Regions from separate parts of the Rhizobium sp. BK512 genome, predicted to be linked through region 4. Evidence: riboswitches for the same ligand, from Rfam matches in the RefSeq annotation. Region 4 holds a riboswitch; each other region holds the start of a gene.

Region 1 (5,960 bases), on a different contig from region 4:
TCCAACGATTTCTCGTTCTATGACCATGTGCTCGACACGACTGTCATGGTCGGCGCCATACCTTCGGCCTATGGCTGGAAGGGCGGGCCTGTTGCGCTCGATACCTATTTCGCCATGGCGCGCGGTTCGACCGGCGATGCGGCGCACGCCGATTGCGGCCATAAGCACCATCACGGACATGGCGTGCCGGCGCTGGAAATGACCAAGTGGTTCGACACGAACTATCACTACATGGTGCCGGAAATCGGTCCCGATCAATTCTTCGCGCTGACCGCAAACAGGCCACTCGATGCCTTCATCGAGGCGAAGACGCTCGGAATCCACACACGGCCAGTCATCCTCGGCCCTGTCACCTTCCTGAAACTCGCCAAGGGAACCGAGGAAGGTTTTGCACCGATCAGCCTGCTTGAACGCCTGTTGCCTGTTTACGCGAGGGTGCTTGCGGAACTGAGCGCTGCCGGTGCCGACTGGGTGCAGATCGACGAACCGTGCCTGGTGCTGGATCTCTCAGGAGAAGAGCAGGCAGCGCTGAAGCATGCCTATCGTGCGCTGCACGAGCTGGTGCCGAACCTCAAGATCATGCTCGCCACCTATTTCGGCAATATAGGCGATAACCTGCCGACGGCGCTCGCATTGCCGGTTTCCGGCCTGCATGTCGATCTCGTTCGTGCTCCGCAGCAGATCGATGCCCTTCTCAAGACGTCCCCCGATTTGACGCTGTCGCTCGGCATCATCGACGGACGCAATATCTGGAGGGCGGACCTTGCCGCGATCCTGAAAAAGATCGAGCCACTGGTTCAGCGCTTCGGCGCGGATCGGCTGCAGATCGCGCCATCCTGCTCGCTGCTGCATGTGCCGATCGACCTGGATCTGGAAACCGGACTGGATGAGGAACTGACGTCGTGGCTCGCTTTCGCCACCCAGAAACTCGATGAACTCTCTGCCCTCGGCAGTCCCGGCGGGGCTTATCAAGTAATTGCTGCAGCCTCTCAGGCCGTTGCCTCTCGAGCGGCTTCTCCACGTGTGCATGATCTCAAAGTTAGGCAGCGGGTCGCGGCAATCGATGAGACGATGATGACGCGGAGCAGCGGTTTTGCCGAGCGGACCAGCCTGCAGGAGCGCAAGCTTTGCCTGCCGCTCTTCCCGACAACGACGATCGGCTCCTTCCCGCAGACATCCAATGTGCGCAAGTCCCGCTCGGCCTTCGCAAAGGGTACGATCAGCGAGGCGGACTACGATGCGTTCCTGAAAAAGGAGACCGAAGCGGCGATCCGTTGGCAGGAGGAAATCGGTCTCGACGTGCTCGTCCACGGGGAATTCGAGCGCAACGACATGGTGCAGTATTTCGGTGAGCAGCTTTCCGGTTTCGCCTTTACGCAACATGCCTGGGTGCAGAGCTACGGTTCACGCTATGTCCGCCCGCCTATCATCTTCGGCGATGTCTCTCGGCCGAAGCCGATGACAGTCGAGTGGTGGCGCTACGCGCAGTCGCTGACGGACAAGCCGGTCAAGGGAATGCTGACCGGGCCGGTGACGATCCTCAACTGGTCCTTCGTGCGTGATGATCTTTCTCGCGCGGATGTCAGCCGGCAGATCGCTCTGGCGATCCGCGACGAAGTGATCGATCTCGAAAAGGCGGGTGCTGCGATGATCCAGATCGACGAGGCCGCTCTCCGTGAGGGTCTGCCATTGCGCAAGGCCGACTGGAAGACCTATCTCGACTGGGCGGTCGAGAGTTTTCGCCTTTGCGCATCCGGTGTTTCCGACGAGACGCAGATCCATACGCATATGTGCTATTCGGAGTTCAACCAGATCATCGATGCCATCGCCGCGATGGATGCCGATGTGATCTCGATCGAGACTTCACGATCGAAGATGGAACTGCTGGAGGCTTTCCGCAGCTACAAATATCCGAACGAGATCGGCCCCGGCGTCTACGACATCCATTCGCCCCGCGTTCCCGAGGTCGCCGAGATGACGGAGCTCCTGACGCTGGCGCGGAAGCGTCTGACGGACGGACAGCTATGGATCAATCCGGATTGCGGATTGAAGACACGCAAGTGGGAAGAGGTTCGCCCGGCACTCGTCAACATGGTTGCCGCCGCTCGGCAGTTGCGTAATGCCGCACCGCCGACACGCGCCTGAGCGCCTAATCGATTCCTGGAGAGCCGGCTATGGGCCGGCTCTTTCCGACGCGGCCTTCTCTACAGGCTGCTTTCGTTAACCATTCATTAACCACGTTTTTCACAGGAATGCAGCGATTTCAAACATGCCGTAACGCGATGCGCAAACCATCCGTTGACGCAAACCGGGATTCGAGTACTATATCTAGTGTTCAAGGTTCCTTCGATTCGTGAGGGTCGGGGGCTAAGATGGGAATACGGTGCGTCTCGCCATGACGGCGCGACAAAGCCGGAGCTGCCCCCGCAACTGTAAGCGGCGAGCAACTGTCCGATTTCAGGTCACTGAGGCATGAAGCTTTGGGAAGGCTGGGGGCAGGGTGCTTCGACCCGCGAGCCAGGAGACCTGCCTTGAACGAGGTATCCACGGGCGGGGTGTCCGGAAGGTCGCGTATACGCAGGCGGATCAAATCCGCGCCTGTTGCGCTGCCCCCGAATGTCCGCTGAACACTTCGGGATTGAAGTCATGTTGAAAGCATTAAAACCGCCGCCCGCGCAGATCGTGCGGGGGAGAGTGTTCGGCGTGTAAAGCGCCAACTTTGTCAGATCAATACCAAGCATTCCCTCGGACGCCGCAAGGCGCCCGATCCTAGTTCTGCGTCTGGAATCCATTGACATCACGAGGAACATGATGAGCGTTACCGTTTACAGCAAGCCTGCCTGCGTACAGTGCACCGCTACCTACCGCGCCCTCGACCGTTTGGGCGTCGACTACCAGATCATCGATATCTCCGAGGATGCCGACGCGCTCGATCGCGTGCGCGGCATGGGCTACATGCAGGTTCCGGTCGTCGTTGCCGGCGAGAACCACTGGGCGGGCTTCCGTCCCGACATGATCAGCGCGCTCTCCTGACCGGAGAAAAGCGGTGGGCCTGATCGTCTATTATTCCAGCCGGTCCGAAAATACCCATCGTTTCGTCGAGAGGCTGGGACTGCGCGCGGCGCGCATTCCCGCTGGCGCTGAAGACATCCACATTCGCGAACCCTATGTGCTGATCTCGCCCACCTATTGCGGGGACGGCGGCAAAGGGGCCGTGCCCAAGCAGGTAATCCGTTTCCTCAATGATGCGGAAAACCGCTCCAACATCCGCGGCGTGATTGCTGCGGGCAACAGCAATTTCGGCGAGACCTACGGGCTTGCCGGCGACGTAATCTCGCAAAAATGCCAGGTACCTTACCTCTACCGGTTCGAGCTCCTGGGGACTGCCGAGGATGTCGCCAATGTCAAAGACGGGATGGGACGATTTTGGACACGGGGACAAATCTGACGCGGGATGCGGGCGTCAAGCCGCTCAAGGCCGTGGAAGCGCTGGATTATCACGCGCTGAACGCGATGCTGAACCTCTATGATGATGAGGGCAAGATCCAGCTCGACAAGGACCGCATGGCGGCCAAGCAGTATTTCCTGCAGCATGTGAACCAGAACACGGTGTTCTTCCATAATCTCCGGGAGAAGCTCGATTATCTGGTAACTGAAGGCTATTACGAGCAGGAAGTGCTCGACCAGTATTCCTTCAATTTCGTCCGCGACCTGTTCGACGAAGCCTATGCCAAGAAGTTCCGGTTCCCGACCTTCCTCGGCGCCTTCAAATATTACACCAGCTACACGCTGAAGACTTTCGACGGAAAGCGCTACCTGGAGCGCTATGAAGATCGTATCTGCATGGTGGCGCTCGCGCTCGCCAGAGGCAATGAACAGCTTGCCCGCGATCTGATGGAAGAGATCATCTCCGGCCGTTTCCAGCCGGCAACGCCAACCTTCCTCAATGCCGGCAAGAAGCAGCGTGGCGAACTCGTCTCCTGCTTCCTGCTGCGTGTCGAAGACAATATGGAATCGATCGGTCGCTCCATCAATTCGGCGCTGCAGCTGTCCAAGCGTGGCGGAGGCGTTGCGCTGTCCTTGACGAACATCCGCGAGGCCGGTGCGCCGATCAAGCAGATCGAAAACCAGTCTTCCGGCATCATCCCCGTCATGAAGCTGCTCGAAGACTCGTTCTCCTACGCCAACCAGCTTGGTGCGCGGCAGGGGGCAGGTGCCGTCTATCTCAATGCGCACCACCCCGATATCATGCGCTTCCTCGATACCAAGCGCGAAAATGCCGATGAGAAGATCCGCATCAAGACGCTATCGCTCGGCGTCGTCGTGCCTGACATCACCTTCGACCTCGCCAAGAACAATGAGGATATGTACCTCTTCTCGCCCTATGACGTGGAGCGGGTCTATGGCGTCCCCTTCACCGAGATATCGGTGACTGAAAAGTATCGCGAGATGGTGGCGGATGCCCGTATCACCAAGAAGAAGATCAAGGCCCGCGAATTCTTCCAGGTGATCGCCGAAATACAGTTCGAGAGCGGCTATCCCTACATCATGTTCGAAGACACGGTGAACCGCGCAAACCCGATCGCCGGCCGCATCAGCATGAGCAACCTCTGCTCGGAAATCCTACAGGTGAGCGAGGCCAGCGAATTCAACGACGACCTTTCCTACAAGACGATGGGCAAGGATATTTCCTGCAATCTCGGCTCGCTGAATATCGCCATGGCGATGGATTCATCCGATTTCGGCAAGACGATCGAAACCTCGATCCGCGCGCTGACGGCCGTTTCCGACATGAGCCATATCTCTTCGGTGCCTTCGATCGAGAAGGGCAATGACGACAGCCATGCGATCGGCTTGGGACAGATGAACCTGCATGGCTATCTTGCCCGCGAGCGCATCCATTACGGTTCGGAAGAAGGCGTCGATTTCACCAATATCTACTTCTACACGGTGACCTATCACGCTCTGCGTGCATCCAACCGCCTGGCGGTCGAGCATGGCGCAAGTTTCAAGGGCTTCGAGAATTCGAAATATGCCTCAGGTGACTATTTCGACAAATATACCGGGCAGGAGTGGAAGCCGGCGACCGAGAAGGTGCAGGCGCTGTTCGATGACGCCGGCATTCATATCCCGACGCAGGAAGACTGGCTGGAATTGAAGAAGGTCGTCATGGCCTCCGGGCTCTATAACCAGAACCTGCAGGCGGTGCCGCCGACGGGCTCGATCTCCTACATCAATCACTCCACCTCCTCGATCCACCCGATCGTCTCGAAGATCGAGATCCGCAAGGAAGGCAAGATCGGCCGCGTCTATTATCCGGCGCCGTTCATGACCAACGACAATCTCGATTATTACGAGGATGCGTACGAGATCGGCGCGGAAAAGATCATTGATACTTATGCGGCTGCCACCCAGCATGTCGACCAGGGCCTGTCGCTGACGCTGTTCTTCCGCGACACTGCAACGACGCGCGACATCAACCGCGCCCAGATCCATGCCTGGAAGAAGGGCATCAAGACAATCTATTACATCCGCCTTCGCCAGATGGCGCTGTCCGGCACCGAGGTGCAGGGCTGCGTCTCCTGCACGCTATAACCGACCGGAGAAAACCATGAACATGCAAGTCAAGCCGGTCAGCCGCGTGCGCGCCATCAACTGGAACCGCATCGAGGACGACAAGGATCTCGAGGTCTGGAACCGTCTGACCGGCAATTTCTGGCTGCCGGAAAAGGTGCCGCTGTCGAACGACATTCCGTCGTGGGGAACGCTGACGCCGGTCGAGCAGCAGCTGACGATCCGCGTCTTCACCGGGCTGACGTTGCTCGACACGATCCAGAATGGTGTCGGCTCCGTGAAGCTGATGGCGGATGCGGTCACCCCGCATGAGGAAGCAGTGCTTTCCAACATCTCCTTCATGGAAGCGGTGCATGCACGCTCCTATTCCTCGATCTTCTCCACGC
Region 2 (5,960 bases), 160 kb from region 4:
TGTCGGAAAGCTTCGCGGCTGCCTGCGGTGTCGCCTGCGAACGCCTGGGATCGTTCGAGTTGCGCGGCGTTTCGAGGAAGGCCGACGTGTTCAAGCTTGCGGATCCGATCGTGGCATCGGCTCGAAAATCGGCGGCAAAGGCCTCAGATCTCGCCTGACACCTCGCGGCGCCGGCGGTCGAGTTCTTCGCTGTAGCGGCGCAGCGTGTGGCTTTCGCTGAGCTGGCCGATCACCTTGCGCTCGATGAGGTTGTTGACGACGGCAAGCGCTTCGCTTTCCGTCTTGTCGAAGATCGCGGCCGCCTGTTTGGCATTCATCTGCGGCTGCAGGAAATCGTTCTTATAGCGGATGAAATCACCGAGATTCTGGGCTTCGTCCTGCGCGCTGGTGGGGTTTGCGTAGATTTCCGGCACGAGCACGAGGCCGGCATATTTGTCGCCCTCATCGACGAGGATGACACGCTGCGTCGAGCCGATGGGGAAAGCCTCCCTGAATGCGTCCAGCGTTATTCCGAGTCTTGCGGTCTTCACGTCTGAACGCATCAGCTTGTCGACGGTGAGATTGCGGATCCAGCCGACATCATGGGCGCTGCGGATGCTTTCGCCGCGCAAGTGAAAGCGCCATGTGGCGAAGGAGTAGCCGAAGGTCGTGCGCACCACGAGCGAGGAGGTGATGACGGCTGCGAGCACCAGTGCGGTGATCGGAAAGTCGCCGGTGATCTCCAGCGCCAGGAAGGTCATGGTCAGCGGCCCGCCAATGACGGCGACGGCGAGCGAGCTCATGCCGACCACGGCATAGATCACGGGCGTCAGCGTCGCATCGGCGAAATAGGGGGCGGAATAGGCAAAGAGCTTGCCGAGCAGCGCGCCCATGAAAAGCGAGGCGAAGAACAGGCCGCCCCTGAAGCCGGAGCCGATGGAGACGGCGGATGCCACCGACTTCAGAAGGAAGAGACCGATCAGCGCGGGGATCGTGATCTCGTGGGAGAGGTTCAGATGCAGCGCGCCGTGGCCGGCGGCCAGCACCTGCGGCGAGACCAGCGCCAGCAGGCCGACGACGATGCCGCCGAGCGCCGGGCGGAAGGGCAGCGCGATGGCGCTCTTGCGCGCCAATTCCTCTACGAAGGAGACGCCCTGCATGATGAGGATGCCTACGCCGGCGCAGAAGGCGCCGAGCGCAATGGCCGGCACGTAGTCTGCCGGCTGTACAGCGCCGAAACTGCCGACATCGATGATGAAATCGCTGCCAGCAAGAAGGCGCGCAACAAGAGTTGCGACAAGCGCTGAGACGACGACAGGCGTCAGCGACATAATGGTGTAGGTGCCGATGATAAGCTCGAAGGCGTAGAAGGCGCCGGTCAGCGGCGCATTGAAGGCGGCGGCGATGGCGCCGGCTGCGCCGCAGCCGACGAGCACACGCAGGTCCGCGCGGCGCAGCTGCAGCTTCAGGCCGAATTTCGAGGCGATGCCGGCCGCAAGCTGCGTATAACCGGCTTCCAGGCCGACGGATGCGCCGAAGCCGTTGGAAACGAGGTTCTGGATCGCGACAAGGATGCTGTCCGTCAGCGACAGGCGGCCGCCATGCAGCGCATTGGCCTCGATCGGGTCGACCATCGGCTTTTTGCGCCATTTGGCGAGAATGAAGAGCAAGAGCCCGAGAAGCATGCCGCCGGCTACCGGGGCCGACATCAGCAGAAACTTGCTGTCGATCTGCGAGGCGCTGAGCCTCGTCGTGCCGTCTATGCCGAAGATCAGGCTGTGCATCTCTTCCGAGGCATAGCTCATGGCTGAGACCGCAAGCCCCGATACGATGCCGACAAGCGCGCCGGCAAAGACCATGCCCATTTCGCTGTGGCGAATGAGCGCGCGCAGGCGCCCCGGATCGAAGGCGGTGCCTAGAGGGCCGAGGCGGCGAATGTGCATTCGGGAGAGCATCATGGGGAAATTAGGCGGCAAGAATAGGGGTCAAGGGCGGAGCCGGCATCCGCATGAGCGGCAATTGCGGCAAAAAACCGGCCGGGCCGTAAAGTTTTTGTGACGTAAGCCTTTGATTAAAGACGATAATATCGGTAGTGTAAGTCGAGATGAACATGAGCGGGACGTTGCGCGGCAATTGACATGGGGGTTGCACGCGCCTAACCATGAATCCACATAATGGATGGTTCCGGATCGGCAAACGCCTTCCGGATTAAAAGGGAATGTGACGGGGCGGACCCAAGCCGGGCGCCTTCATCACAGCCGACCCCGCGACTGTAGAGCAGTCAGGGTCTTCCATCCGGCATTTGGATTGCGGCGCCGACAGTCTTGCATTCTGCAAGCGGGCAAGGCGGACAAGTGCCGGAAAAGCCACTGGAAATGCATCGTGATCAGCCGGGGCAGGACGCCTCTAATTCTACGAATCGTCCGCCTTTTCACGAGATGCAGCCGGGAAGGCGAGGCGGATCCGCTGGCACGATAAGGGGCGACCGAGCGGTCGCCCCTGTCGCGGCCGATAACTGCGAGCCAGGAGACCTGCTATCCGTGCCGGGCATAATGCCCAATTTGGGCGCTTTGCCCGCTGCCAGCACGGAGGTTGTCTTGGCTGAAGGATGTTATTCAGCGCTGCCTCTGGTGGTGCGATATGGGCGCGGTGTTCCGCCGCCCCTCTGTGATGAGCTTCTGGCGCAGGCCGTTTTCTCTTCCCTGATTCCTGTGACAAGCACAGGAATGAGGGGTGCGGCGAAGGCCGTGCCCATCCTCAACGGACGGTGCTGTCATGACCACCACCTTCATCCTCGGCGGCGCTCGCTCCGGCAAATCCCGCTTCGCCGAAAATCTTATTGCCACGAGCGGTCTCGAGCGCCATTACATCGCCACCGGCCGCGCCTGGGACGACGAGATGCAGGCGCGCATCGACCAGCACAGGGCCGATCGCGGCCCCTCCTGGACGACGCATGAGGAACCGCTCGATCTCACCGAGCGCCTGACCGCCATCGACGCGGAGGGCAGGGCCATCCTCGTCGATTGCCTGACGCTGTGGCTCACCAATCTGATGATGGAGGGGCGCGATATCGCCGCCCAGTCTGCCGCCCTTGCTGGCTTTCTGCCTCATGCTAAGGCGCGGCTCGTCATCGTTTCCAATGAAGTCGGCCTCGGCATCGTGCCCGAGAACCGCATGGCGCGGGAATTTCGCGACCATGCAGGCCGGCTGCACCAGATGATCGCGGCTTCGGCCGAGGATGTTTATTTTATCGCAGCGGGTCTGCCGCTGAAAATGAAGGGTTAGTTCCATGCAGCAGAAAATCCCCGCAACCGTCATCACCGGCTTTCTCGGCGCCGGCAAGACGACGATGATCCGCAACCTGCTCACCAATGCCGGCGGCAAGAAGATCGCGCTGATCATCAACGAGTTCGGCGATCTCGGCGTCGATGGTGACGTGCTGAAGGGCTGCGGTGCGGAAAACTGCACCGAGGACGACATCATCGAGCTCACCAATGGCTGCATCTGCTGCACCGTTGCCGACGATTTCATTCCGACCATGACCAAGCTTCTGGAGCGCGACCAGCGCCCTGACCATATCGTCATCGAAACCTCGGGCCTTGCCCTGCCGCAGCCGCTCGTCGCCGCCTTCAACTGGCCGGATATCCGCAGCGAAGTCACCGTCGATGGCGTCATCACCGTGGTCGATAGTGCGGCCGTTGCTGCCGGTCGTTTTGCCGATGACCACGATGCCGTCGATGCGCGCCGTGTCGAGGATGAATCGCTCGATCATGAAAGCCCGATCGAGGAACTTTTCGAGGATCAGCTGACCTGCGCCGACCTGATCGTGCTCAACAAGACCGATTTGATCGACGCGGACGGGCTTGGCCGCGTGAAGAGCGAAGTCGCCTCGCGCATTGCCCGCAAGCCTGTCATGATCGAAGCGAAGAACGGCGAGGTGCCGGCAAGCGTGCTGCTCGGCCTCGGCATCGGCACGGAAGACGATATCGTCAACCGCAAGTCCCATCACGAGCTGGAGCATGAGGATGGCGAGCCGCACGACCACGATGAATTCGACAGTTTCGTCGTCGAACTCGGCGCTGTCTCGGATACGGCAGGTTTCGTCGAGAAGCTGAAGGGCATCATCGCCGAGCATGACGTGCTGCGCCTGAAGGGCTTCATCGATGTCTCCGGCAAGCCGATGCGCCTGCAGCTACAGGCCGTGGGTGCCCGCATCGACCAGTATTTCGACCGTGCCTGGGCGCCGGGTGAGGCCCGCAATACGCGTCTCGTCGTCATCGGTCTGCACGAGATGGATCAGGACGCAGTGCGCAAGGCGATCGAAGCGCTCGTCCGAGGGTAAACAATGCATCTGCTTCTCGCTCAACAGGGGACGATCAGCTACGGGGACGAGGCGATCGACCTCGGCCAGTCGCCCGGCGATATCCTGTTCCTGTCCGCTGCCGATACCGAGCTTGCGGCGATTGCCGCGGCCCATAGCGGCAGAGAAGGAGGCTATTCGCTGAGGCTTGCGAGCCTGATGAGCCTGAAGCACCCGATGTCGGTCGATGCCTATGTGGAGCGGACGGCGCGGCATGCGAAGCTGATCATCGTGCGGGCGCTCGGCGGGGCGAGCTATTTCCACTATGCGCTGGAGGCGCTGCATGCGATCGCGGCGCGCAGCGGTGCGCTGATTGCGGTGCTGCCGGGGGATTCGAAGCCGGATGCCGGGCTGACGCCGTTTTCCAATGTGGCGCTGGATGATCTGAATGCGCTCTGGGCCTATCTGATCGAGGGCGGGGATGCCAATGCACGGGGCTTTCTGGCCTATGCGGCGGCGATGCTCTCGGGAGAGGAGAAGCCGGCGCCGGCTGTGCCGCTGATGAAGGCCGGGATCTGGTGGCCGGGGCGGGGGCTTGTTGGGGTCGAGGAGTGGCGGAAGCTCACCGGTTCTGTCTTCTCCCCAGCGGGGAGAAGATGCCCGGCAGGGCAGATGAGGGGGGCGAGCGACGGAGAGAGCGAGCAACAGGAGCACGATTTCGAGGTTTGTGGAGTGGCCCCCTCATCCGACCCTTCGGGCCACCGACCGGGGTCGAGCCACGGGTCTCGACCCGTCCTCCGGACCCCCGCTGGGGAGAAGGGACAGGCAGCACCCGTCGTTGCCATCGCCTTCTACCGCGCACTCGTGCAGAGCGGCGAAACCCGCCCTGTCGAGGCACTGATCGAAACCCTGGAGGCGCAGGGTCTTCGCCCATTGCCGGTCTTTGCCTACAGCCTCAAGGACCCGGTTTCCAAGGGCATCCTCGAAGCCATCTTCGCCGATCTCCAACCCGACGTGGTCATCAACACGACAGGCTTTGCCGTGTCCGCACCCGGTGCTGATCGCGAGCCGACGGTGCTGGAGGCCAACGACGCGATCGTGCTGCAGGCGATCTTTTCCGCCTCGTCGCGGGAGGCCTGGGCAGCCTCATCGCAAGGCTTGTCGGCCCGCGATCTCGGCATGAACGTCGCGCTGCCGGAGGTGGATGGCCGCGTGCTTTCGCGCGCCGTCTCCTTCAAGGCTGCCGCTCGCTACGATGCCGCGGTCGAGGCTAATATCGTTTCCAGCGAGCCGGATGCCGGACGCATGGCCTATGTCGCAGCCCTTGCCGCCAACTGGGCGCGGTTGCGGCAGCGGCCGGTTTCGGAGCGGCGTGTCGCGCTGGTCATGGCGAACTATCCGAACCGGGACGGACGGCTCGGCAATGGCGTCGGGCTCGATACGCCCGCCGGGACGATCGAGGTGATGCGGGCGATGGCGGAGGCTGGTTATCCGCTCGCCGATATTCCCGATGATGGCGATGCGCTCATGCGGCATCTGATGGCCGGGCCGACCAATTCCGGTCTCGACGGCAAGGTTGTGCGCGAGCGGCTTTCCTTGAGTCGATACAAGGATTTCTTCGCCTCTCTTCCCAATCAGATTCAGGATGAAGTCAACGCGCGATGGGGCGATCCGGAGGCCG
Region 3 (5,960 bases), on a different contig from region 4:
GCGCGCTTGCCGAACAGAATCTGGAACTGCGCAAGGTGCGCGGCGATCTGCGCCGGTATGGCTGCACCTCCGGCAGCATGGTCGTCCTCGGCGGTGAGAATGCGGGATTCTGCGAGGAACTCGAGCAGGCGCAAGCAAAGATGGTCGACAATATCCGCTATCTGCAGGACCGCCGAAGCGAACTGCGCCAGTCCGGCGCCGATCCGGCCCGCGAAGGCCTGATGGCGGCCCTCGAAGACAATGGCTGCAACAGCGACAGCTTTACAGAATCCGCGCAAGGTGACGCCTATGCACCCGCTCCTTCCATCGAGGAGCAGGCAATGCGCGGCGATACCTTCATTCCACTCGGCGGCGGTGAGCGTTACGGCCTGCCGCGGGCCGAAATGCTTTCGCCCGTCAGCACCATCTGCGTGCGCACCTGTGATGGCGGCTTCTTCCCGATCAGCAACAATGCCACTTCGGTCGATTTCGGCCGCGATGCCGCGACGTGCTCGAAAATGTGCCCCGGTGTGGAGACGGAACTCTATTACCGGGATATTTCCAGCACCGAAGCCTCGAACATGATCTCGACGGCAACAGGCGCGCCCTATGGCGCGATGAAGAACGCCTTCGCCTACAAGACCCGCGCGCCTGGCGAAAAATCCGCCTGCTCGTGCAATCTCAGCGCCTATTACGAGGAAATGCGCAAGAGCCAGACGGCCTCTGCTCCGGCGCCTGAGCCGAAAAGCTCCATCACCACGGTCCACACCGAAGCTCCGAAAGCGGCAAGCGCCCCGCCTGCCCCGCAGGTCCAGGTACCGGATCGTCCCTATGATCCCGCCAGCAACAAGGTGCGCCAGGTCGGCCCGCAATTCCTCGCCGGCGATCAGGGCAAGATCGATCTCGCCAATCCCGCGGCATCGGGCCCGCAGCCCCAACAGCAGCAATAATCACGATCTCGGTGCAATAGAAACCGCGCTATCAGCTGGACACGCGATGCTCTCTGAAGGCGGCTGCCAGCGTGCGTAGTGCCGCGCGCGATTTGGCGTCCGTCAGCGTCGAATGCAGCACGATCTCCGAAGACGGCAATGGCGGCAGGCCGAAACGCTCGCTGACTTCGACAGTGCCGACGGGGGCCAGGCGATAGGAGAAGGTCGAGACGGCAAGCCCGGCCGAAACGGCCGCGGTCACAGCCGAAGAGCCGCCGCCGAGGAAGACTTCGGTCCAGGGAATGCCCGCCGCATCAAGCGCGCGGGTGCAGACAGCCCTCACTCCGCAGGTCGGCGATAGTGCTGCAAGACGCAACGGCTCGCCGCGGCGATACTCGAATTGTGGCGTGGCGAACCAGCCGAAATGCTCAGGCCCCAGAACCTCGCCGTCGCGCCGGTCTTCGTCCCTGCGGATGATCGCCGCATCCAGTTCGCCGCGATCGAAAGCTGCAAGCAGGGTGCAGGAATTATCGATCCGCACCTCGATCGTCAGACCCGGATCATGGGCGTTGAGGCGCGCAAGCAGTGTCGGAACCTCCGGCCCGGCCACATGCGCGGCAATGCCGATCGTGAAATGGCGGCGCGACGAAGAGAGTGCCGCAACGGCCCTGTCATGGGCTTCGAGGAATTCCCGTGCGGCCTGTAGAAACACTGCCCCCTGCGCCGAAAGCCGCACCAGCCGGGGTGTGCGTTCGATCAGCCGGTGGCCGAGCCGCTCCTCCAGCCGCTTCAGTTTGACGCTGATCGCTCCTTGCGTGCTGCCGAGTTCGTTGGCGGCGCGGGTGAAACTCTTGTTGTCGGCGATCGCCACGAAGGCCTGAACGGAATCGACATCGAGCATGGTTGAAACCAATCATTCGAATTTGTTGTGTCTGAAATATGTAATCATCCAATTCTGTAATGATCAAGTCCCGCCTATGCTGACGCAAATGGACCACAGCGGATGTCACGTTGTGCGCCTCAACGTCGAAAGGCCAAAACATGCCCCCTGATTCCCATTCATCCCCTCGTGCGCGGGGCATCATTGCCCTGCTGGCTGCCTGTCTCTCCTCGCTGATGTTCGGCCTCGAAATATCGAGCGTGCCGGCAATCCTGCCCACTTTGGAAAAAGTGCTTCACGCCGATTTCAGTGCCCTGCAATGGATCATGAACGCCTATACGATCGCCGTTACGACGGTGCTGATGGCCGCAGGCACACTGGCCGACCGCTACGGCCGCAAGCGCGTCTTCCTGATCGGCATTGCCGTCTTCGGCCTCACCTCGCTGATTGCCGGCCTCGCGCAGGATGTTTCGCTGCTGATCGTTGCTCGTTTTCTGCAGGGAATGAGCGGCGGCTTCATGCTGATCTGCCAGGTAGCCGTGCTCTCCCATCAATTCCAAGAGGGCCGCGCCCGTAGTATCGCCTTCGGCTGGTGGGGCATCATTTTCGGCATCGGCCTGGGCTTCGGCCCGATCGTCGGCGTCGGCATCGTGGCGGTGGCCGGATGGCAATGGGTATTCCTCATCCATGCCGTGCTGGCGGCTGTGACAATCGCTCTCGCGCTGACGGGAATTCAGGAATCGCGTGATCCTGCAGCCGGACGGCTCGATATCGCCGGCATCGCTACCCTTTCGCTGGCGGTCTTCTGCCTTGCCTTCTTCATCACCCAGGGGCCTGCTCTCGGTTTTGCGAGCCCGGCTGCGCTTGGCATTATCGGACTTGGTGCCGCAAGCCTCGTCGCCTTCGTCGTTGCCGAAAAGCTGAACCCGCGACCGATGTTCGATGCCTCGGTGTTCCGCATCCGCACCTTCTCGGGCGCCATTGTCGGTTCGGCCGCCATGAATATCAGCTTCTGGCCTTTCATGATCTATTTGCCGATCTGGTATGAAGCCGGCCTCGGTTACGGCAGTGTGGCCGCCGGCATCGCCTTGCTGGCCTATACGCTGCCGACGCTGGTCGTGCCGCCGCTTGCCGAGCAGCTTATGCTGCGCTACCGGCCGGGTATCATCATTCCCGGCGGCCTTTTCACCATCGGGCTCGGCTTCCTGCTGATGAAGTCAGGCAGCGCCGCCGCCGCGCCAAGCTGGCTGACGATGCTGCCCGGCGCGCTGCTTGCCGGCATCGGGCTTGGCTTCACCAATACCCCGGTCACCAACACGACAACCGGTGCGGTATCCAGCGACCGCGCCGGCATGGCCTCCGGCATCGACATGAGCGCCCGGATGATCTCGCTCGCGATCAACATCGCAGTCATGGGCTTCATCCTGTTCAGTGGTGTGCTCTCCCATCTGAAGAGCGCCTTGCCGAACTCGATGGACGCAGGCGATCTGCGCCTGCTTGCCGAACGGATCTCCGCCGGCAGCATCGCCGCCCTGCCTGATATTCCCGCCGAGACGGTGCATGATGCGCTGGTCGCAGGCTTCGGCGGTGTCATGCTCTATGGAGCGATCGGCGTCTGGATTCTCGCTGCTGCGAGCTTCCTCACCTTTGGCCATTGGAGAACACCGGCCTGCCCCAAGGATTGCAGCACCCAGCCGGCCGAGTGAAGCACACCCGCGCCGGCTCAAACCGGCGCTGCCTCGCCTTCCACCTGCCCCCAGCCGTCATGGAAAACCAGCTCTTCCAGCGCCACCCGCTGCCGCCAGCCTTTGACCGCCAGTTCCGGCTCCTCGTAGAGCCGGTCGACGAAGCCGGCGCAGAGCCAGGCGACCACTTCGATATGATCGGGAATGCCAAGTATCTCCTTGAGGTCGCCCTCGCGAAAGATGCTGACCCAGCCGATGCCGACGCCTTCGGCACGGGCCGCGAGCCACAGGTTCTGGATGGCGCAGACGGTGGAATAGCTGTCCATGCGCGGATTATGCGTGCGTCCCAGCACGACGCTGCCGCTGCGGGTGGGATCGCAGGTCACGCAGATGCCGAGCGGCGCCTGGACAATGCCTTCGAGCTTCAGTGAACGATACTTTTCCTGCCGCTCGCCGTTGAACATGCGGGCCGCTTCCTCATTCGCCCCGAGGAACGCATCGCGCACGCGCGCCCTCACCTCGGCGCTTTTCACCAGAATGAAATTCCACGGCTGCATGAAACCGACCGAAGGCGCGTGGTGCGCCGCCGTCAAAAGCCGCGTCACCAGATCGTCCGGCAAGGGATCGGGCAGGAACTGGCTGCGCACGTCGCGCCGCGTCATGATCGCGTGATAGACGGCCTCGCGTTCGGCCGCAGAAAAGCTGGATGCCGGACAAACGGCATCATCAATGGGTCGCATCGTCAAATCCCCAACAACGCAACCGCCCGCCGTCCGCGCGGGTTGGGTCTATCTTGCCAGGCCGGTCTTCTGACTCGGCGTCCTTCGCTTCGCCGCTGCCTTCCCGGCCGCAAGGCCAGTGGCGTAGTTTGAACGGCGAGCGTCAGCCTTACAGCGTTGGGCACGTTCCGGTCTTCCACCGGATTCCCGATTCTCCCGCTGGTGACAGCGGGCACCTGACAGGGCGATCTATGGCGCGGAAAGGGCATGGCCGCAAGCCACATGCGACATTCATTTCGTGGACAGGTTGAAAATGCTGGCCTAGAACGAGACCCTGATCCGAGCGGCGCCATTGGCGTCGAATCCCTTCTCCTTGCATCCCGGTTGCCCGTGTCCCGCTTAACGCCGATGATCCTTGCGGTCGCCCTGTTCATGGAACAGATGGATTCGACCGTGATCGCCACCAGCCTGCCGGCTATAGCGGCCGATATCGGCACTTCGCCGATCGCGCTGAAGCTTGCGGTAACCAGCTACCTTGTGGCGCTTGCGATCTTCATTCCGATCAGCGGCTGGATGTCGGATCGCTTCGGCGCGCGCAACATTTTCCGTCTGGCAATCTCCGTTTTCATGGCCGGTTCGATCGCCTGCGCCTTTTCCAATTCCATCGCAGCCTTCGTCATTTCCCGGCTCATCCAGGGCGCCGGCGGCTCGATGATGACGCCGGTCGGACGGCTGCTTCTGGTGCGCGGCACGCCACGTCACCAGCTGGTGAATGCCATGGCGTGGCTCACCATACCCGCTCTTATCGGCCCGATCATGGGCCCGCCGATCGGCGGCTTCCTGACGACCTATCTCAGCTGGCACTGGATCTTCTGGATCAATGTGCCGATCGGCATTATCGGCATTGCGCTGGTCACCCGCTTCCTGCCGGCAATTGAGCCGCGCAGCCCGAAGCCGATGGATTTTCCGGGTTTCTTCCTGTCCGGGATCGGCTTTGCCGGCTTCGTCTTCGGCATATCCGTCATCAGCCTGCCCGCCGTTCCCGTCATCTACGGCTATGTCACAGTCGCGGTCGGCGTCCTCTCCGGCATCCTGTATTTCGTCCATGCCAGGCGCACGCCGCATCCGTTGCTTGATCCGAAAATGTTCCGCTACCCGATGTTTCGGGCGGCGATCCTCGGCGCCTCGAATTTCCGCATGGGGCTCGGCGCGCTGCCCTTCCTCATGCCGTTGATGCTGCAGCTCGGTTTCGGCCTGACACCGCTGCAGTCTGGCTCTGTCACCTTCGTCAGCGCACTCGGCTCCATGGGTTCGAAATTCGCCGCAACCCGCACCTATAACGCCTTCGGCTTCCGCAACGTCATCGCGCTCACTACCTTCCTTGCCGCAATCTTCCTCGGTGTGAACGGCCTCTTCACTGCTCAAACGCCGATCTATCTCATCATGGGCTCTCTTCTCGTCGGCGGACTGCTGCGCTCCATGGCCTTCTCGGGTGTCAACGCCATGGCCTTCGGGGATGTCGACGAGGCCGACAGCAGTCAGGCGACGGCCATCAATGCCGTGGCGCAGCGCATCTCCATGGCCATGGGTGTTGCAGTCGCAGGGACGATCCTGGAAGTGTCCGCCAGCTTCCACGGCGGCCAACTTACGGTCACCGATTTCCATATCGCCTTCTTCATCGTGGCAGGGATTTCCTCACTCGCCTGCATCACTTTCCTGCGCCTGCCCGCCAATGCAGGCGATGACATGACGACACGCCGCGGCAAGC
Region 4 (5,960 bases):
GGTCTGGGCCAGCGCCCGCGCAATATGCACCCGTTGCCGCTCGCCGCCAGACAGTGTCTGCCAGAGCTGGCCGGCGCGTTCGCCCATGTCGACGCGGGCGAGTGCTTCTTCGACCGCGGCATCGTCATCAGGTGCCCAGGAGGAGAGGAGGCCGCGATGCGGCGTGCGGCCGAGGCGGACGATATCGCGCACGGTGAGCTGCGTATCCGTCGTCGTCTGCTGCTCGACGAAGGCTATGCGGCGGGCAAGGGCGGCGCGCGAAAGGCCGGAGACATCATCGTCGCCGAGGCGGATGACGCCGGATCTGACCTGCCGCAGCCGGCAGATCAGGCGCAGCAGGCTGGATTTGCCGGAGCCGTTCGGCCCGAGCAGGCCGAGCACCTTGCCCTTTTCGACTGATATGCTGACGCCGTTGACGATGACGGTATTGCCGGCGGCATAGGTGACCTTGTCGACGGTGATGGTCATGCGCTTCTCCGCACGCGATAGAGGATGATGGCGAAGGCCGGAGCGCCGAAGAGCGCGGTGACGACGCCGATCGGCAGGATCTGCTGCGGAATGATGATGCGTGAGACGATGTCGGCGCCGACCATGAAGATCGCCCCGCCGAGCGCTGTCGCCGGCAGCAGGCGGCCATGTGCGGGGCCGACGAGAAAGCGGGCGGCATGGGGAATGACGAGGCCGACGAAGCCGATTGAGCCCACAATGCTGACGACGCCTGCCGTCATCGCCGCTGTCACGCCGAGCAGGGTGAACTGTACGCGGCGCACGGCGATGCCGAGGGAGGCTGCGGCATCCGTGCCAAAGGCGAAGGCATCGAGCGCACGCACATGGGCAAGGCAGACGACAAAGCCTGTCAGTGCGACCGGCACGGAAAGATAGACATCCGGCCAGCGCACGCCGGAAAGCGACCCCAAGAGCCAGAAGAGCACGCCACGCGCCTGTTCGGCATTGGCCGAGGTCGTGACGATATAGGAGGTCAGCGCATTGAAGAGCTGCGAGCCCGCCACGCCGCAGAGAATGATGCGCTCGCTGGTGCCGCCAGCACCGGCCGCCAGGATGCCGACCAGCAGAAAGGCGACGACGGCGCCGATGAAGGCACCGCCGGAGAGACTGAGCACGCCATAGCCGAGACCTGATATCATGACGCAGACCGCGCCGGTGGAGGCGCCGGCTGAAATTCCGAGCACATAGGGTTCGGCAAGCGGATTGCGCAGCAGCGCCTGCAGCACCGTGCCGCACACTGCCAGCGATGCGCCGGCACTGGCCGCCGCCAGCGCGCGGCTGAGGCGGTAATCCCAGACGATGCCCTGATGGATGCGGCTGAGCTCGAATGCCGTGCCGAAGAGGCGGTTGGAAACCGCTTCTGCCGTGGTGGCGAGCGGGATTGATATCTCGCCGATCGATACGGCGAGACTGATCATGATACCGAGCAGGAGGAGGGCGGCGATGGTGAGCGTGGCAAGCGCCCACCATTTCCTCTGTGGCAAGGCAGCCTGGCTCACTGGGCCAGACCGAAGGACTGGATGCCCTTTGCCAGCGTCTCGATGCCGTCGATGGTTCTGATCGTCGGGTTCATCGACTGCGCGTCCATCATGATGAAGCGCTTGTTCCTGACGGCATCGAGCTCTTTCGTAACCGGATCGTTTTCCAGGAAATCCACCTTCACCTTGGGATCATCGGCGGCATAGCGGCGGCGGTCCATGGTGGCGATGACGATGACGGCGGGATTGGCCTGCGAAATCGTTTCCCAGCCGACGAGGGGCCATTCCTCTTCCGTCGTGACGACGTTCTTCGCCCCGAGCGTCTTCAGGATATAGGCTGGCGCGCTGTTCTTGCCGGCGATGAAGGCATCGCCTTTCACTTCCTTGCTGGAGAACCAGAAGACGACCGGCAGGTTCTTTGCCGCAGCACCGGCAACAGAGGCAACGGCCGCGGCCTCCCGCTTCTTCAGGTCGGCGATGACAGCATCGCCGCGGTCTTTCACGTCGAAGATCTCGGAGAGTTCGGCGATTTCCTGATAGATCAGGTCCATCGTGAACAGTTCCTTGCGCACGCCATCGCCGCCGTCGGTATTGATCTTGGCGACGCAATCGGCCGGCGCGACATAGGTGTTGATGCCGAGATCCCCAAACTGCTCGCGCTTGCCGACGGAGCCTTGCGTGCCGACATGCCATTCGAATTCGGCAGCCACCAGATCGGGCTCCGCGCCGACGACGGATTCGAAGCTCGGGTCATTGTCGGCCAGCCGTTTGATCCTGCTGTTGACATCGGCATATTGCGGCAGAACCGGGCCGACCCAGACGGCCGTGCCGGCAATCTTGTCGGCAAGGCCGAGCGAGAACAGCACTTCGGTCATGCCCTGGCCGATCGAGACGATCTTGGCCGGTGCCTTTTCGAAGGTGACCTGCTGGCCGCAATTGGTGAGGGTGAGGGGATATTGGGTGGCGGCAAGTGCGGGCGCAGCAAAGCCGGCCAGCCCGAGCGCGAGGGAAAAGCTCTTCAGAAGCTGTCGCATGGAAAACTCTCGATCAAAGGAAAAGGGCTAGCGGATGCCGGCGCGCGAACGATGGCCAGCGAGCGGGAGGCTAGCGGCGGATCGTCCAATCGAGACGGATGGATGGCGGCAGGTGGGGAGGGGTCTCGTCAATCATGTCTGCTCCTTGTCCGGGCATCCCCGCCCGGCTTGATTGGATCGTGATCGACGGCAGGTCTCCTGGCTCGCGAATATGTGCCGGTCATCTGCCTTCCCGCGAAATCGCAGTGGCACGGCCCTGAGGCCGAGGGCATGATCGCTGAAGCGATCAACCCCGAGATCGACAATCCGCTTACAGTTGCGGGGGCAGCCACGGTCTCGGTCCCTCTTGGGTCGTCCTCACCGTGTTCCCTATTATTCCCCTCGGAGTTCTCTTCGGGGAACCGTCGCCTCGATCTATGACGCCGCCATGGGCGACGTCAAGCGCCGGAATGCGAAGTGTGTCGGGTCCGAGGCCGCCTTAGTGACTGGCGCCCGAGCCGCCGGCGGCGACAAGCGCGAAGGGCTGGCCCTCGACGGGGATCGTACGCACCTCCTTCAGCGTCTGCGTGCTGACGAGGCGAATCAAGCTGTGACGGGGATCGGTGATGGCGATATCATCGCCGGCAACGGCCAGCCGCGGACGCGGATCGCGCCAATGACCATCCTTGCTGTAGGGCTCGGTCACGGTTTCCGATCTGACGATCTCGCCCTTGACTGTATCGAGCAGATGCAGCCTGCCATCTTCGGTGAGGATATAGGCATTCTGAAACTTTGCCGGATCGAGCACAAAATCGACGCGACGCGTTGGAAGGTCGATGATGCGATAGGGTGCGTCCGTATTATCAGGATCGATCAGCGCCAGCTTGTCCTCTCCGTAATTGCCGAGGAAGAACTGCATCGAGCGGCCGCCGAGCAGCGTCGAGACCTTGCCCCGCGGCAGCGATGCGCCATAGGCGAGCATTTCCACGCTCGGGCCTTCCGCGCCGCTGGGGCGGGCGATGAGCACGCCTTCCTCGCAACCGAAGGCGACGAGGCGGGCGGAGGTTGCCTCGCCATGCAGGCCGGTGCAGGGCGCGACATCGCCGATCTGCCGGCCATCCCGGTCGAGCACCCGCAGGCCCAGGCGTGGCGGCAGTTCGCCCTCCTTGACCGGCGCCTGCATGTTCGGCACGGAGACCAGCAGGTGATTGCCCATCGGCACAGCGACGCCGTGATGGGCGGCGATGGTGTTGACAGCTTTCGGCTCCGGCTTTTCCTGCAGCAGGCTGCTCTCCTTCAAGAGATCGAAGCGGTCGGTCCGGTCGTAGAAAATCGCCACGTCATCGCCATGCGTCACCACATGGCCCGGCTTCTCGCCCTTTATCGTCGCGCCGATCAGCTTCGGCGGCGCCACCTCGAGATCGCGATGCTCTCCATGATCGGAAAGGGCAATGCCGGTATCGATGGCATGAACGACATTCTCTTCGCCCTGGACGGCAAAGACCGTGCGCCCGGTGTCGCTCAGCGACAGGGCGGCATAACCCTTGAGATCGAAGCGGCCGATCTGTCTGCCGCTCGCAAGATCGATGGCGTGGACGACCGGCAGGCTGTGATCAGCCACGAAAAGCCGCCAACTCTCCTGCTGTTCCTCCTCGGCGCGGGAAGCCGATGGCAAGGTGGCGGATGTGAGCGCAGTGGCGACTGCGAAGATAGCGAAAAGGTGCCGGGCCATGAAATCTCCTTTAATGTAATAACATTACATCCCTGTTGTTATAAAGTTACATTTGCCTTGTCCAGTCGCGGCTGTCGAATTTTTGAGAAATTCAGGGCGCCGGCCTTGTTCGATGTCTGGCCGGCTTTTCATCATGACCGGATAGCGGTGTATGACGCAGGCCATCGATAAGCGTTTGCTGAGCCTAGCTCACAAGCCTTTCCCGCATTCCTCGTCTAATCCGGATAATCCATCGACGCTATATCCCATCCGGCACAGCTTCCGGTGTCCGTCAGCTTTCAACAGCCTTGCAAGGGATAAGCCATTGAGAACATCAGCATTTGCCGCAACCGATGCGAACACGCCGTTGCAACCTTTCTCTTTCGACCGCCGGGACCTGCGTCCAGAGGACGTGGCGATCGATATTCTCTATTGCGGCGTCTGCCATACGGACCTGCACATGGCCCGCAACGACTGGGGCTTTTCGGCCTATCCGGTCGTGCCGGGCCATGAGATCGTCGGGCGGGTATCTGCCGTCGGGAGCGCCGTTTCACGCTTCAAGGCGGGCGACAATGTTGCCGTCGGCACGATCGTCGACAGCTGCATGGAGTGCCCCAACTGCCGGCGCAATGAAGAGCAGATGTGCTACAAGGGTGTGACCGTCACCTATAATGGCCAGGACCGGGTGACGGGCGAGACCACCTATGGCGGCTATTCAGATCATATCGTCGTGCGCGAGGAATTCGTTCTCAGCGTGCCCGACGGGCTGGATCTTTCGCGGGTCGGGCCGCTGCTCTGCGCCGGGATTACCACCTATTCGCCGCTGCGTACGTGGAATGTCGGCCCCGGCAGCCGGGTGGGCGTGATCGGGCTTGGCGGGCTCGGGCATCTCGCCGTCAAGTTCGCTTCGGCGCTCGGTGCTGAGGTGACGGTTCTGACGCGCTCGGCGGGCAAGGTCGCGACGGCACGCGAACTCGGTGCCGACAAGGTGCTGCTGTCGACCGATGCCAAGGCGATGGAGGCTGCGGCCTTCGCCTTCGATGTGATCATCGATACCGTGCCTTACGAGCATGATCTCGGCCCCTATCTCGACACGCTCGATTCTGACGGCACGCTGGTCATTGCCGGCTCGCTGGTCGATACGCCGAAATTCAGCAACCTGTCGCTGATCAGGGGGCGCCGGCGCATTGCCGGCACGCCGAGCGGCGGGATCAGGCAGACGCAGGAAATGCTGGATTTCTGCGGCCGCAAGAACATCCTGCCGGAATGCGAGATCATTGCCATGGGCGATATCGCCAAGGCCTTCGAGCGGATGGAGCGCGGCGATGTGCGCTACCGTTTCGTCATCGACATGGCAACGATGCCGGCGGCGCAGGCGGCCTGACGTCGCTCACCGTTTCGGAATGGCGCGCAGCGCTTCCACGAAGACAGAAAGGGCCGGTGGCATCTGTCGCCGGCTCGGATAATAGATGGAATAGCCGGTGAATGGCGGGCAATAGTCTTCCAGCACGCGGATCAGCCGACCGCTTCTGATATGCTCGGCGGTAAAATCCTCGAAGACATAGACGAGGCCGGAGCCTGACAGCGCCGCTTCGACCATCATGTCCGAATCGTTGACCATGAAGCTGCCCGAGACCTTCACTTCGATATCGCGGCCGTCCTCGGTGAATTCCCAGGCATAGGCGCCTCCTACAGAGGTCATGTAATAGGTCACGCAATCGTGGTCGGCGAGGTCGCGCGGGGTTTTCGGTA

What was found. A riboswitch is a leader RNA that binds a small molecule or an ion and turns the genes downstream of it on or off. The one in region 4 is predicted to bind cobalamin.
Region 1: it holds a riboswitch for cobalamin, as region 4 does, so the genes downstream of both, nrdH (glutaredoxin-like protein NrdH) here and FHX06_RS01195 (ABC transporter substrate-binding protein) in region 4, are expected to answer to the same signal.
Region 2: it holds a riboswitch for cobalamin, as region 4 does, so the genes downstream of both, cobU (bifunctional adenosylcobinamide kinase/adenosylcobinamide-phosphate guanylyltransferase) here and FHX06_RS01195 (ABC transporter substrate-binding protein) in region 4, are expected to answer to the same signal.
Region 3: it holds a riboswitch for cobalamin, as region 4 does, so the genes downstream of both, bluB (5,6-dimethylbenzimidazole synthase) here and FHX06_RS01195 (ABC transporter substrate-binding protein) in region 4, are expected to answer to the same signal.

What each region holds. Positions count from the first base shown of each region.
Region 1 covers NZ_JACIAS010000010.1:298,282-304,241, reverse strand. Annotated here, with positions in the region: gene metE (5-methyltetrahydropteroyltriglutamate--homocysteine S-methyltransferase) at 1-2,145, shown strand, start outside; cobalamin riboswitch at 2,322-2,549, shown strand; gene nrdH (glutaredoxin-like protein NrdH) at 2,812-3,033, shown strand; gene nrdI (class Ib ribonucleoside-diphosphate reductase assembly flavoprotein NrdI) at 3,047-3,448, shown strand; gene nrdE (class 1b ribonucleoside-diphosphate reductase subunit alpha) at 3,427-5,595, shown strand; gene nrdF (class 1b ribonucleoside-diphosphate reductase subunit beta) at 5,612-5,960, shown strand, end outside.
Region 2 covers NZ_JACIAS010000001.1:382,864-388,823, reverse strand. Annotated here, with positions in the region: gene FHX06_RS02035 (adenylate/guanylate cyclase domain-containing protein) at 1-158, shown strand, start outside; gene FHX06_RS02030 (chloride channel protein) at 144-1,934, opposite strand; cobalamin riboswitch at 2,142-2,533, shown strand; gene cobU (bifunctional adenosylcobinamide kinase/adenosylcobinamide-phosphate guanylyltransferase) at 2,755-3,264, shown strand; gene cobW (cobalamin biosynthesis protein CobW) at 3,269-4,321, shown strand; gene cobN (cobaltochelatase subunit CobN) at 4,325-5,960, shown strand, end outside.
Region 3 covers NZ_JACIAS010000002.1:468,200-474,159, reverse strand. Annotated here, with positions in the region: gene FHX06_RS08290 (DUF2865 domain-containing protein) at 1-929, shown strand, start outside; gene FHX06_RS08285 (LysR family transcriptional regulator) at 961-1,809, opposite strand; gene FHX06_RS08280 (MFS transporter) at 1,950-3,494, shown strand; gene bluB (5,6-dimethylbenzimidazole synthase) at 3,512-4,213, opposite strand; cobalamin riboswitch at 4,255-4,447, opposite strand; gene FHX06_RS08270 (MFS transporter) at 4,601-5,960, shown strand, end outside.
Region 4 covers NZ_JACIAS010000001.1:222,676-228,635, reverse strand. Annotated here, with positions in the region: gene FHX06_RS01205 (ABC transporter ATP-binding protein) at 1-468, opposite strand, end outside; gene FHX06_RS01200 (iron chelate uptake ABC transporter family permease subunit) at 465-1,490, opposite strand; gene FHX06_RS01195 (ABC transporter substrate-binding protein) at 1,502-2,518, opposite strand; cobalamin riboswitch at 2,689-2,939, opposite strand; gene FHX06_RS01190 (metallochaperone AztD) at 2,997-4,229, opposite strand; gene FHX06_RS01185 (NAD(P)-dependent alcohol dehydrogenase) at 4,534-5,592, shown strand; gene FHX06_RS01180 (LysR family transcriptional regulator) at 5,599-5,960, opposite strand, start outside.